DNA from 3 places in the Corynebacterium sp. UMB0012 genome. Region 3 is predicted to be linked to each of the others. Evidence: riboswitches for the same ligand, from Rfam matches in the RefSeq annotation. Region 3 holds a riboswitch; each other region holds the start of a gene.

Region 1 (3,274 bases), on a different contig from region 3:
AGCGCATCGAGCGCAAGTACTGGGAGCAGGGCGCCCTGACCGAGCGCGAGCGCTACGACCGCCTGGTTGAGCTGTGGAAGGACGCTACCGACACCGTCGGTGAGGCCGTCGAGAACATGTACCCGGATCACAACCCGATTCCGATGATCGTGAAGTCTGGTGCGGCCGGTAACATGCGTCAGATCTGGACGCTGGCCGGTATGAAGGGCATGGTTGTGAACTCGCACGGTGATTACATCACCCGTCCGATTAAGACCTCCTTCCGCGAAGGCCTGTCCGTGCTGGAGTACTTCAATAACTCCCACGGCTCCCGTAAGGGCCTGGCCGATACCGCGCTGCGTACCGCTGACTCTGGCTACCTCACCCGCCGTCTGGTTGACGTGGCCCAGGACGTCATCGTCCGCGAAGAAGACTGTGGCACCCGCCAGGGTGTCCGCGTCCCAATCGGCGAGGAGTCTGGCGACAAGGTTGTTCTCTCCGAGCTGTGGGAGACCTCTGCATCCGGCCGCGTTCTCGCGACCGATGTCAAGGACGCCAACGGCGAAGTCGTGGCTGAGGCCGGCTCCGACCTCACCGAAGAGCTCACCCAGAAGCTGCTGGATGCCAAGGTTACTGAGGTCAAGGTTCGCTCCGTGCTGACCTGCCAGACCCCGGCTGGCGTGTGTGCCAAGTGCTACGGCAAGTCCATGGCTTCCGGCCAGCTTGTCGATATCGGCGAGGCCGTCGGCATCGTGGCTGCGCAGTCCATTGGTGAGCCGGGTACCCAGCTGACCATGCGTACGTTCCACCAGGGTGGTGTCGGTGGCGATATTACCGGCGGTCTGCCGCGTGTTCAGGAGCTCTTCGAGGCCCGTAATCCGAAGAACCGCGCTCCTATCGCTTCCGTTGACGGCACCGTCTCCCTGTCCGATGAGGGCAACTTCTGGACCCTGACCATCACCCCGGATGACGGCTCTGATGATGTGGTCTACGAGAAGCTCTCCAAGCGTCAGGGCCTGGCTCAGGTTCGTCGCCCGATGGAGTCCAACCCGGACGCCATGATTGAGCGTTCCCTCAAGGACGGCGACCACGTTGAGACCGGTGACCGCCTCATGCGTGGTGCGGCTGACCCGCACGACGTGCTCGAGGTCCTCGGTCGCCGTGGCGTGGAGCAGCACCTCATCAACGAGGTGCAGGCTGTGTACCGTACCCAGGGTGTGGCTATCCACGATAAGCACATCGAGATCATCATCCGCCAGATGCTGCGCCGCGGCACCGTCATCGATGCCGGTACCACGGACTTGCTGCCGGGTAACCTCATTGACCTCTCTGAGGCTAAGCAGCTCAATGCTGCCCAGGTTGCAGAGGGCGGCGAGCCAGCTCAGCTGCGCTCGGAGATTATGGGTATTACCAAGGCTTCCTTGGCTACCGAGTCCTGGCTGTCCGCTGCATCGTTCCAGGAGACCACTCGCGTGCTTACCGACGCCGCTATTAACAAGCGCTCCGATAAGCTCATCGGCCTCAAGGAGAACGTCATCATCGGTAAACTCATCCCGGCCGGTACGGGTATCTCCCGCTACCGCAATATCTCCGTCAAGCCGACCGAGGCTGCGCGCAACGCCGCATACTCGATTCCGACTTACGGCGATTCCATCTACGGCGATGACGGCTTCGGTGAATTCACCGGCGCTTCCGTCCCGCTGGATGAGGACTTCACCTTCTAACGTGCAGTTCAATTTGCGTTAACGCGGGAAATAAATGGCCCCGCCTTCCTGAACGATAGGAAGGCGGGGCTGTTTCGATGTCTAGGGAGCACCGCTAGACTGCTTTGCTAGTATGAATGCAGCTTTTGGCCAGACACCTTTAAAGGAGTGCGGCCTAAGTTATTGAAAACTGCACACTTCACGGGTGCTTGCGCGCTGCTCTGTTTTGCAGCTGTGTCGGGCTGAGATGCCGCCAGATGCGCGGTGAACCGTTGAACCTGATCCGGATAATGCCGGCGAGAGGGAGGAAATTTTGACTACTAATACACGTGCGTCTGCTGCCCCGAAGCGCAGCCTGAACTGGCGCGTGGTCGATATTGTGGTGGCGTCCGTTCTAGGCGTGGCTTGTGGCTTTGTGTTCTTGGGGTGGAATGCAGTGGGCTATGCCTGGTTTGAGGCCATGGACGCTGTGACTCCAGGCCTCGGCGGTATCGCTACGGGTATCTGGCTTATTGGCGGTGTGCTTGGTGGTCTGATTATTCGCAAGCCAGGTGCGGCTGTCTATGTGGAGGTTCTTGCCGCAACCGTTTCTGCAATGCTGGGCTCCCAGTGGGGCCCTAGCACCCTGTACTCGGGCTTGGCACAGGGCATTGGCGTGGAAATCATCCTGGCCATCTTCCTGTACCGCAAGTTTGGCCTGGGAGTATCCATTCTGGCCGGCATGGCAGCTGGCTGGGGTGCCTTCATCCTGGAGCTGTTTACCTCCGGCAACCTGGCTCGTTCCTTCGAGTTCAAGCTCATCTACTTTGTGACTCTGAACATCTCCGGCGCTATCTTGGCCGGTGCGCTGGGTTTCTTCGTGGTGAAAGCCCTGGCTAAAACCGGTGCCCTGGATCGCTTTGCCGCAGGCCGTGAACAGCGCGCTTAGGGCGTGTTGTGTCCGTGTCTGATTGTGCATCATTGGCGGGAAACGCCACCAAGATAACAGCCCGAGGATTCGGCTGGACTCATGCCGGACGCAGCGAACCGGCGCTATCCGATATTGACCTGATCATCGAGCCGGGAGAACGCGTGCTTTTATGCGGCGACTCTGGATCGGGAAAGTCTACCTTCCTTGCGGCGATGGCCGGAGTGCTGGGTTCCGATGAGGAAGGAACCCGCACTGGTGAAATTCTCTTAGAAGATTCCACCGGCATGGTGGAGGAGCCCGGACGTACCATCCCAGTGGGGCTGGTGCTTCAGGATCCGGATTCGCAGGTGATCTCCGCGCGCGTTGGCGATGACATTGCTTTCGGCTGCGAGAACCTGGCGTATCCGCGCGAGGAAATCTGGCGCCGTGTGGCCGCAGCCAAGGAACTGGTGGGTCCATTCGTGGATCTGGATTTTCCCACCGAGCGGCTCTCCGGTGGGCAGAAGCAGCGCTTGGCGCTCGCCGGCGTCATCGCTATGGGGGCGGGCGTGGTGCTTCTCGATGAACCCACGGCCAACCTTGACCCCGCCGGCGCACGCGATGTGGTGTGCGCCGTGGCTAGGCTGGTGGAAGAAACCAGCGCGACGCTCGTGGTGGTAGAGCACCAGCACGCGGCGTGGGA
Region 2 (3,274 bases), on a different contig from region 3:
CCCGCGGACCGGGGGAGACCATCCGCCCGGAAGACGCGCAGGATCTGCAACAATGGGCCGCCGGAAAGGTATATGTAGAGGCCTTTGTGGAACCGGAAACTGTAGTCAATGAGATGTCCGTTGTCGTTGTGGATGAACACGGCGATTTTATCCGGCGCCGTATTGGCGGGCCGAAAGGAATTGATGCGGTGGCCAAACTTTTGAGCTGCGATATTTATGACGTGGAAGAAACCGGCTATCCGCAGCGCATGCGCGATCGCATGGAAAGGCAGCGCATCTTGCGCAAAAGGGAAGAACAAAGGCAACGCCGCGCCCGATTTGAGCGCGGCGAAAATCCCGATACAGGGCGAGAGCTAAGCTAGGTCAGCATCCTCGCGTAAATAAATTTGAGACCCGTTGCGGCGGAATTCGGCGGATTTTTCCTGCATACCTTCCTGTGGTGCTGGGCCGTGGGCTGCCGCACGGACCTGGTCGCCCAGCGTCGGCATGCCCAGCTCGGCCATTTGCCCGCCGAACATCTCGCGGATGTCTTGGCTAATGCGCATGGAGCAGAACTTCGGCCCACACATGGAACAAAAGTGTGCGGTCTTTGCTGGCTCAGCAGGCAACGTTTCATCGTGATAGGCCTGCGCGGTCTCTGGGTCGAGGGAGAGCGCAAATTGGTCATTCCAGCGAAATTCAAAGCGGGCCTTGCTCATGGCATCGTCCCAAGCGCGGGCGCCTGGATGTCCCTTGGCCACGTCCGCTGAATGCGCCGCAATCTTATAGGTAATGACGCCAGTTTTTACATCATCGCGGTTGGGCAGTCCCAAGTGCTCCTTCGGCGTGACATAGCACAACATGGCTGTACCACCCATTGCGATATGGGCGGCACCGATGGCGGAAGTGATGTGATCATAGCCAGGGGCGATATCGGTAACTAGAGGGCCGAGGGTATAGAAGGGGGCATCTGAAGCCCAGTCCTGTTCGAGTTCGTTGTTTTCTTGAATCATGTTGAGAGGCACGTGTCCGGGGCCTTCCACCATGACTTGGACGTCATACTCCCAGGCGCGGCGGGTAAGTTCGCCGATAGTCTTTAGCTCTGCAAATTGGGCGGCGTCGTTAGCATCGGCAAGGCTGCCGGGGCGCAGGCCGTCGCCAAGCGAAAATGCAACATCGTATTGAGCGAAAATCTCGCATAGCTCATCGAAGTGCTCGTACAGAAATGACTCTTTGTGGTGAGCAAGGCACCATCCCGCCATGATGGAGCCACCACGGCTGACAATGCCGGTCACGCGATTGCTTGCTAGCGGTACATACGCCAAGAGCACACCGGCGTGAATGGTCATATAGTCCACACCCTGTTCGCATTGCTCGATGACGGTATCGCGGAAGATTTCCCAGGTCAGATCCTCTGCCACGCCATTGACCTTTTCCAATGCTTGGTAAATGGGCACGGTGCCAATGGGAACTGGGGAATTGCGGAGGATCCACTCGCGGGTGGTGTGGATATCGTCACCAGTGGAAAGATCCATCACGGTGTCCGCGCCCCACTGGGTAGCCCAGCGCAGTTTGGACACTTCTTCCTCGATGGAGGAGGTAACCGCGGAGTTACCAATATTGGCGTTGATTTTGGTGAGAAATTTTCGCCCAATGATCATGGGCTCAGACTCGGGGTGGTTGACATTATTAGGGATAATGGCGCGGCCGCGAGCTACCTCAGCGCGAACGAATTCCGGATCGCAGTGCTCACGCAGTGCTACGAATTCCATTTCGCGGGTGATGATTCCTTGGCGAGCGTAGTGCATTTGAGTTACGCGGCGCCCGGGCTGAGCCTTAAGCGGCGGGCGCTTAGAGCCTTTCCACTCTTGGGAAGACGCCCCGCGGCGCTGTGCGGCACGTCCATCGTCAGCCAGCTCGCGGCCGCGACCGGCGTACTCTTTGGTATCTCCGCGCTCGCTAATCCACTCGCTGCGCAGGGCCGGTAGCCCCACTTCAGGTGCGCATTCTGGCCCACGCGTGCGGTAGACGCGGAAGGGCTCATTGGGGCCTTGTGGGGAATCATCCAGTTGGATTTCGGTCTCTGGAACTTCTAGACCGTCGTGGTGAATGGGGGAATAGGAATGCTTAGGGTGGTTTTCTGGGGCAGCCGTCATGGCAAGCGCTCCTCTCTTCCTTCGTAGGTATTAACCAAACAGGTTCGAACGGTCTATGCGCAGCTTTAGCGCACTCTCAGCCCGTGCTCGGGCACCCGTGGGGACGCAGATCACCCTATAACAATCGTCTCGCATAGCGCAGAGCTTTCGCCATTTGGGTGGAGACGTATTTGTCGAGGTGAGGTAGTAGGAGCCTTGGTGGCACAATTCAACAGGAAACTTTCAGGTACCTGACACCCGGATCCAATATCGGCATTCCATACTTAATTCATGCGTTTGAGAGAGCGCATGCGAGAGAGATAGAGAGAACCCCTCCTGTTTCCAGAGGGCGGCTGCATTAGCCGATACATGGAAACACCTTGTAGAGAGACGCCAGCGGCCCTCGGACCAGATTCGGTTCGAGGGCCGTAGGCGTCTTCATGTGTTTAGCAGATGGTGGCGCCGGCAGCGGCTAACTCTTGCAACGCGGCTTCGCCGCGTGCTTCGTCCACTGGGGAGCAATACTCACGCAGTACTCGGACGGTAAAGCCCTCTTTAAGGGCGTCGGCAGCCGTGGCACGCACGCAGTGATCGGTGGCAATGCCCACGATATCCACGGCGTCTATGTGGCGCTCGCGCAACCAGTCGGCGAGCAAGGTGCCGTTCGCAGCGCCCTCGAATCCGGAATAGGCGGCGGTGTATTCGCCCTTGCGGAAGTAGGCTTGCGCCGGCCCGATGGCCTCATGCATGGCTGCCCCGTGGGACTCGGCTACGCAGTGCACCGGCCAAGAATCGACAAAATCCGGGTCCGTAGAAAAGTGAGAACCCGGATCGATGTGCCAATCCTGCGTGGCTACGACGGTTTCGTAATCCCGTTGCAGGGTAGCGATTTTTACAGCGACCTCGTTGCCCCGCTCGGTGCCTAAGGCGCCGCCGGGGCAGAAGTCATGTTGCACGTCAACGATGATTAAAGCAGGCTTCATGCTTCTAGGATTCTAAACGCACTAAGCCTGTTGTGGTGCTACTTTAATTCAGCAATCTCGCGCAAGGCGGCAACCACCGTGCGGGTGGGCACGCCGGTGCCCATCTTTGGGGTGTATCCATAAGCGCCCGTGGTGTTGAAGGAAGGGCCAGCCACATCGATATGGGCCCATTCGATT
Region 3 (3,274 bases):
TGATTTCTGCCGGTGAGGTTGCCCCTTCCACCCGCCAGCTGCTGCGCGATCAGGACAACGTCCACTTCGTCAACGCTGAGGTAACTGATATCAACCTGGCGGATCAGACGGTGACCGCCGAGCAGGACGAGTTCTCCCGCACCTATGCTTATGACTCCCTGGTTGTCGCCGCAGGTTCCGGTCAGTCCTACTTTGGCAACGACCACTTCGCTGAATTCGCCCCAGGCATGAAGACCTTGGACGATGCTTTGGAGCTGCGCTCTCGCATCATCTCGGCGTTTGAAAAGGCTGAGCTTACCGACGACCCCGCAGAACGCGAGCGCCTGCTCACCTTCATCATCGTTGGTGCTGGCCCAACCGGCGTTGAGCTCACCGGCCAGATTGCCGAATTGGCAAACCGTACCCTCAACGATGTCTACTCCAACTACGGCACCACCTCTGCCAAGATTTACCTGCTCGATGGCGCCCCACAGGTACTGCCGCCATTTGGTAAGCGCCTAGGCCGCAAGGCTCAGCGCACCTTGGAAAAGGAAGGCGTACAGGTGCACCTGAACGCTATGGTGACCGATGTAACCGCGGACACCGTCACCTACAAGGACATGAAGACCGAGGAGGAGACCACCCTGACGGGTGCTACCAAGATCTGGTCTGCTGGTGTGGCCGCTTCCCCGCTGGGCAAGATGGTTGCAGAGCAGGCTGGCGTCGAGGCAGACCGCGCAGGTCGCGTCTCCGTGAACGAGGACCTGACCGTGGGCGAGCACAATAACGTCTACATGGTCGGTGACATGATCTCCCTCAACCGCCTGCCGGGTCTGGCACAGGTTGCAATCCAGGGCGGCGCGCACGTCGCTAAGCTCATTCAGGCCAAGGTGGACGAGGAATCTACCGCTAATGAGAAGGAAGCCTTCGACTACTTTGACAAGGGCTCCATGGCCATCGTCAAGCGCTTCAACGCCGTCGTTAAGCTGGGCAAGACCGAGTTCGGTGGCTTTGCCGGTTGGGTAGCATGGCTTGGCCTGCACCTGACCTACGTTATTGGTCTGCGCAGCCGCTTGGCCGTGCTGGTTAACTGGGCAACCAATATCCTCTCCCGCGATCGCGGCAATCTGGAGATCACCACCCAGCAGCGCATCGCACGCAATATCATTAACAAGAACGAGAAGTAATACCTCCTCGCTCGCATCGCCGCCCCACCTGCTGCAAAGCAGGCTCTGGGCGGCGATTTTTATTTTCCTGGGCGATCTGCTGCTAGCGCCGGCGATGCCACTGCTGGGGCGACCGAACGCCGATTTTCGCACATAGTTTCCGTGACCTTTGTTAGGCTAAGACACGCAACATGGGGTGCCGCACATGGTGCGGCTGAGAAATACCCATCGAACCTGCACTCAGTTAGAACTAGCGAAGGGATAGTTGTGGATTATGCTTTTCTGCGCGCACACGACGCTGTGCGCGAGTCCACGCCGCTTATTCAATGTTTGACCAATAGGGTCGTCAGTAACGTCACCGCCAATGCCCTGCTGGCCATCGGGGCTAGCCCGGCGATGGTCGATACGCCGGAGGAATCGCGCGAATTCGCGCAAGTAGCCAGCGGCGTACTCATCAATTGCGGCACGCCCAGCTCCGAGCAATACGGCGGCATGCGCGAGGCCATCGCTGGGGCGAGGTCCGCGCAAACCCCTTGGGTACTCGATCCGGTAGGCGCCGGCGGCCTGAGCCAACGCACCGAATTCATGCGCGAAGTGCTGCCACTTGGCCCGGGCGCAATTCGTGGCAACGCATCAGAAATCATCGCCCTCGCAGGTACCGGGCAGGGCGGCCGAGGCGTCGAATCTACCGATGGCGTGGAAGCCGCCTTGGACTCGGCAGTAGCACTTTCCCGGGATACCGGCGCCGTCGTGGCTATTTCCGGCCCGCGGGATCTTATCGTCCATGTCGGCGATACAACGCGTGCCGTCTACCTCGAATCGGGGCACCCGATGCTCCAGAACGTCATCGGTACGGGCTGCTCGCTTGGTGCTATCTGCGCCGCATATCTGGCAGCGTGGGAGGATCCTTTCGAAGCGATTATCGCCGCCCACGCGCACGTTGGCGCAGCAGGTAGCGTGGCCGCCGAAAAACACCACGCCCCCGGCTCCTTTGCCGTTGCTTGGCTGGATGCGCTCTACGATGTTCCGACCGCGGATATCGAGGGCCTGGTCAAGCTCACTGACCTAGAGGAGGTTTAAGTGTCTATTGACTGGACGCTCTACCTGGTCACCGATCCAGATCTGGCTGGCGGGCGAGACAACGTGGTCCCCATCGTGCAGGAGGCTGTACGCGGCGGTGTTACCGTTGTCCAGCTCCGGGACAAGGAAGCTAGCGATGAACAGATCGAGCGCACCGCACGCGAATTGCTTGACGTACTGGGCGATGTCCCGCTATTCATCAATGACCGCGTAGAGGTGGCAGCAAAGCTCGGCTGCCACCTGCACATTGGGCAGGATGATATGGCTTTTCGCGAGGCCCGAGAGAAGCTGGGTGAGGGACAGCTTATTGGCTTATCCATCGGCAGTAACGAGGAGCTTGCTGCTATTGCGGACGATGCGCGCCCAGACGTCATCGGCATCGGGCCCGTGCATTCGACTGCAACGAAGAAAAACGCCCCAGCCGGCATGGGTACGGCTGCGGCCGCAGCACTCGCTCACGCCGCATGTGAGCGTGGCATCGAGTCCGTCGCCATCGGCGGAATCAAGACCCATAATGCGCACGAGCTGGCGGGCAGCGAGTTTGCCGGAATCTGCGTAGTCAGCGACATCATGGCGGCCGAGGACCCCGCAGCAGCCGCCGCCCACCTTAAGGAGGCTTTCCATGGCTAAAGGCATCTATCCCCGAGTACTATCCATTGCCGGTACTGATCCCACCGGCGGAGCCGGCATTCAAGCCGATTTGAAATCCATCTCTGCCGCAGGCGGCTACGGTATGAGCGTCGTGACGGCGTTGGTGGCTCAAAACACTCAGGGTGTTCGCAGCGTCCACATACCACCGGTGGACTTTCTGCAGGAGCAGCTAGACTCCGTCATCGACGATGTGGAGATTGATGCGGTAAAGATTGGCATGCTTGCCGACGCCGCCATTACCGCCAAGGTCGCAGACTTCCTGCGGCGCCTGCCGGACGATGTCCCCGTGGTACTTGATCCGGTCATGGTGGCTACCAGCGGAGATCGCCTGCTGGAGAAGGAAGCAGAACAGGCCGTGCGCGATCTCTGCTCCCAGGTGGATCTCATCACCCCGAACT

The links. Region 3 has a riboswitch for thiamine pyrophosphate ahead of thiM (hydroxyethylthiazole kinase). Riboswitches for the same ligand answer to the same signal wherever they lie in the genome.
Region 1: another riboswitch for thiamine pyrophosphate. It lies ahead of QP324_RS02160 (ECF transporter S component); the one in region 3 lies ahead of thiM (hydroxyethylthiazole kinase).
Region 2: another riboswitch for thiamine pyrophosphate. It lies ahead of thiC (phosphomethylpyrimidine synthase ThiC); the one in region 3 lies ahead of thiM (hydroxyethylthiazole kinase).

What each region holds. Positions count from the first base shown of each region.
Region 1 is NZ_JASOKQ010000003.1:22,768-26,041, forward strand. It holds gene QP324_RS02155 (DNA-directed RNA polymerase subunit beta') at 1-1,703, shown strand, start outside; TPP riboswitch at 1,874-2,006, shown strand; gene QP324_RS02160 (ECF transporter S component) at 1,996-2,610, shown strand; gene QP324_RS02165 (ABC transporter ATP-binding protein) at 2,625-3,274, shown strand, end outside.
Region 2 is NZ_JASOKQ010000007.1:12,360-15,633, forward strand. It holds gene QP324_RS04895 (oxidoreductase) at 1-362, shown strand, start outside; gene thiC (phosphomethylpyrimidine synthase ThiC) at 354-2,135, opposite strand; TPP riboswitch at 2,134-2,244, opposite strand; gene QP324_RS04905 (isochorismatase family protein) at 2,561-3,097, opposite strand; gene QP324_RS04910 (leucyl aminopeptidase) at 3,136-3,274, opposite strand, start outside.
Region 3 is NZ_JASOKQ010000022.1:3,108-6,381, forward strand. It holds gene QP324_RS09815 (NAD(P)/FAD-dependent oxidoreductase) at 1-1,166, shown strand, start outside; TPP riboswitch at 1,328-1,425, shown strand; gene thiM (hydroxyethylthiazole kinase) at 1,413-2,225, shown strand; gene thiE (thiamine phosphate synthase) at 2,226-2,855, shown strand; gene QP324_RS09830 (bifunctional hydroxymethylpyrimidine kinase/phosphomethylpyrimidine kinase) at 2,848-3,274, shown strand, end outside.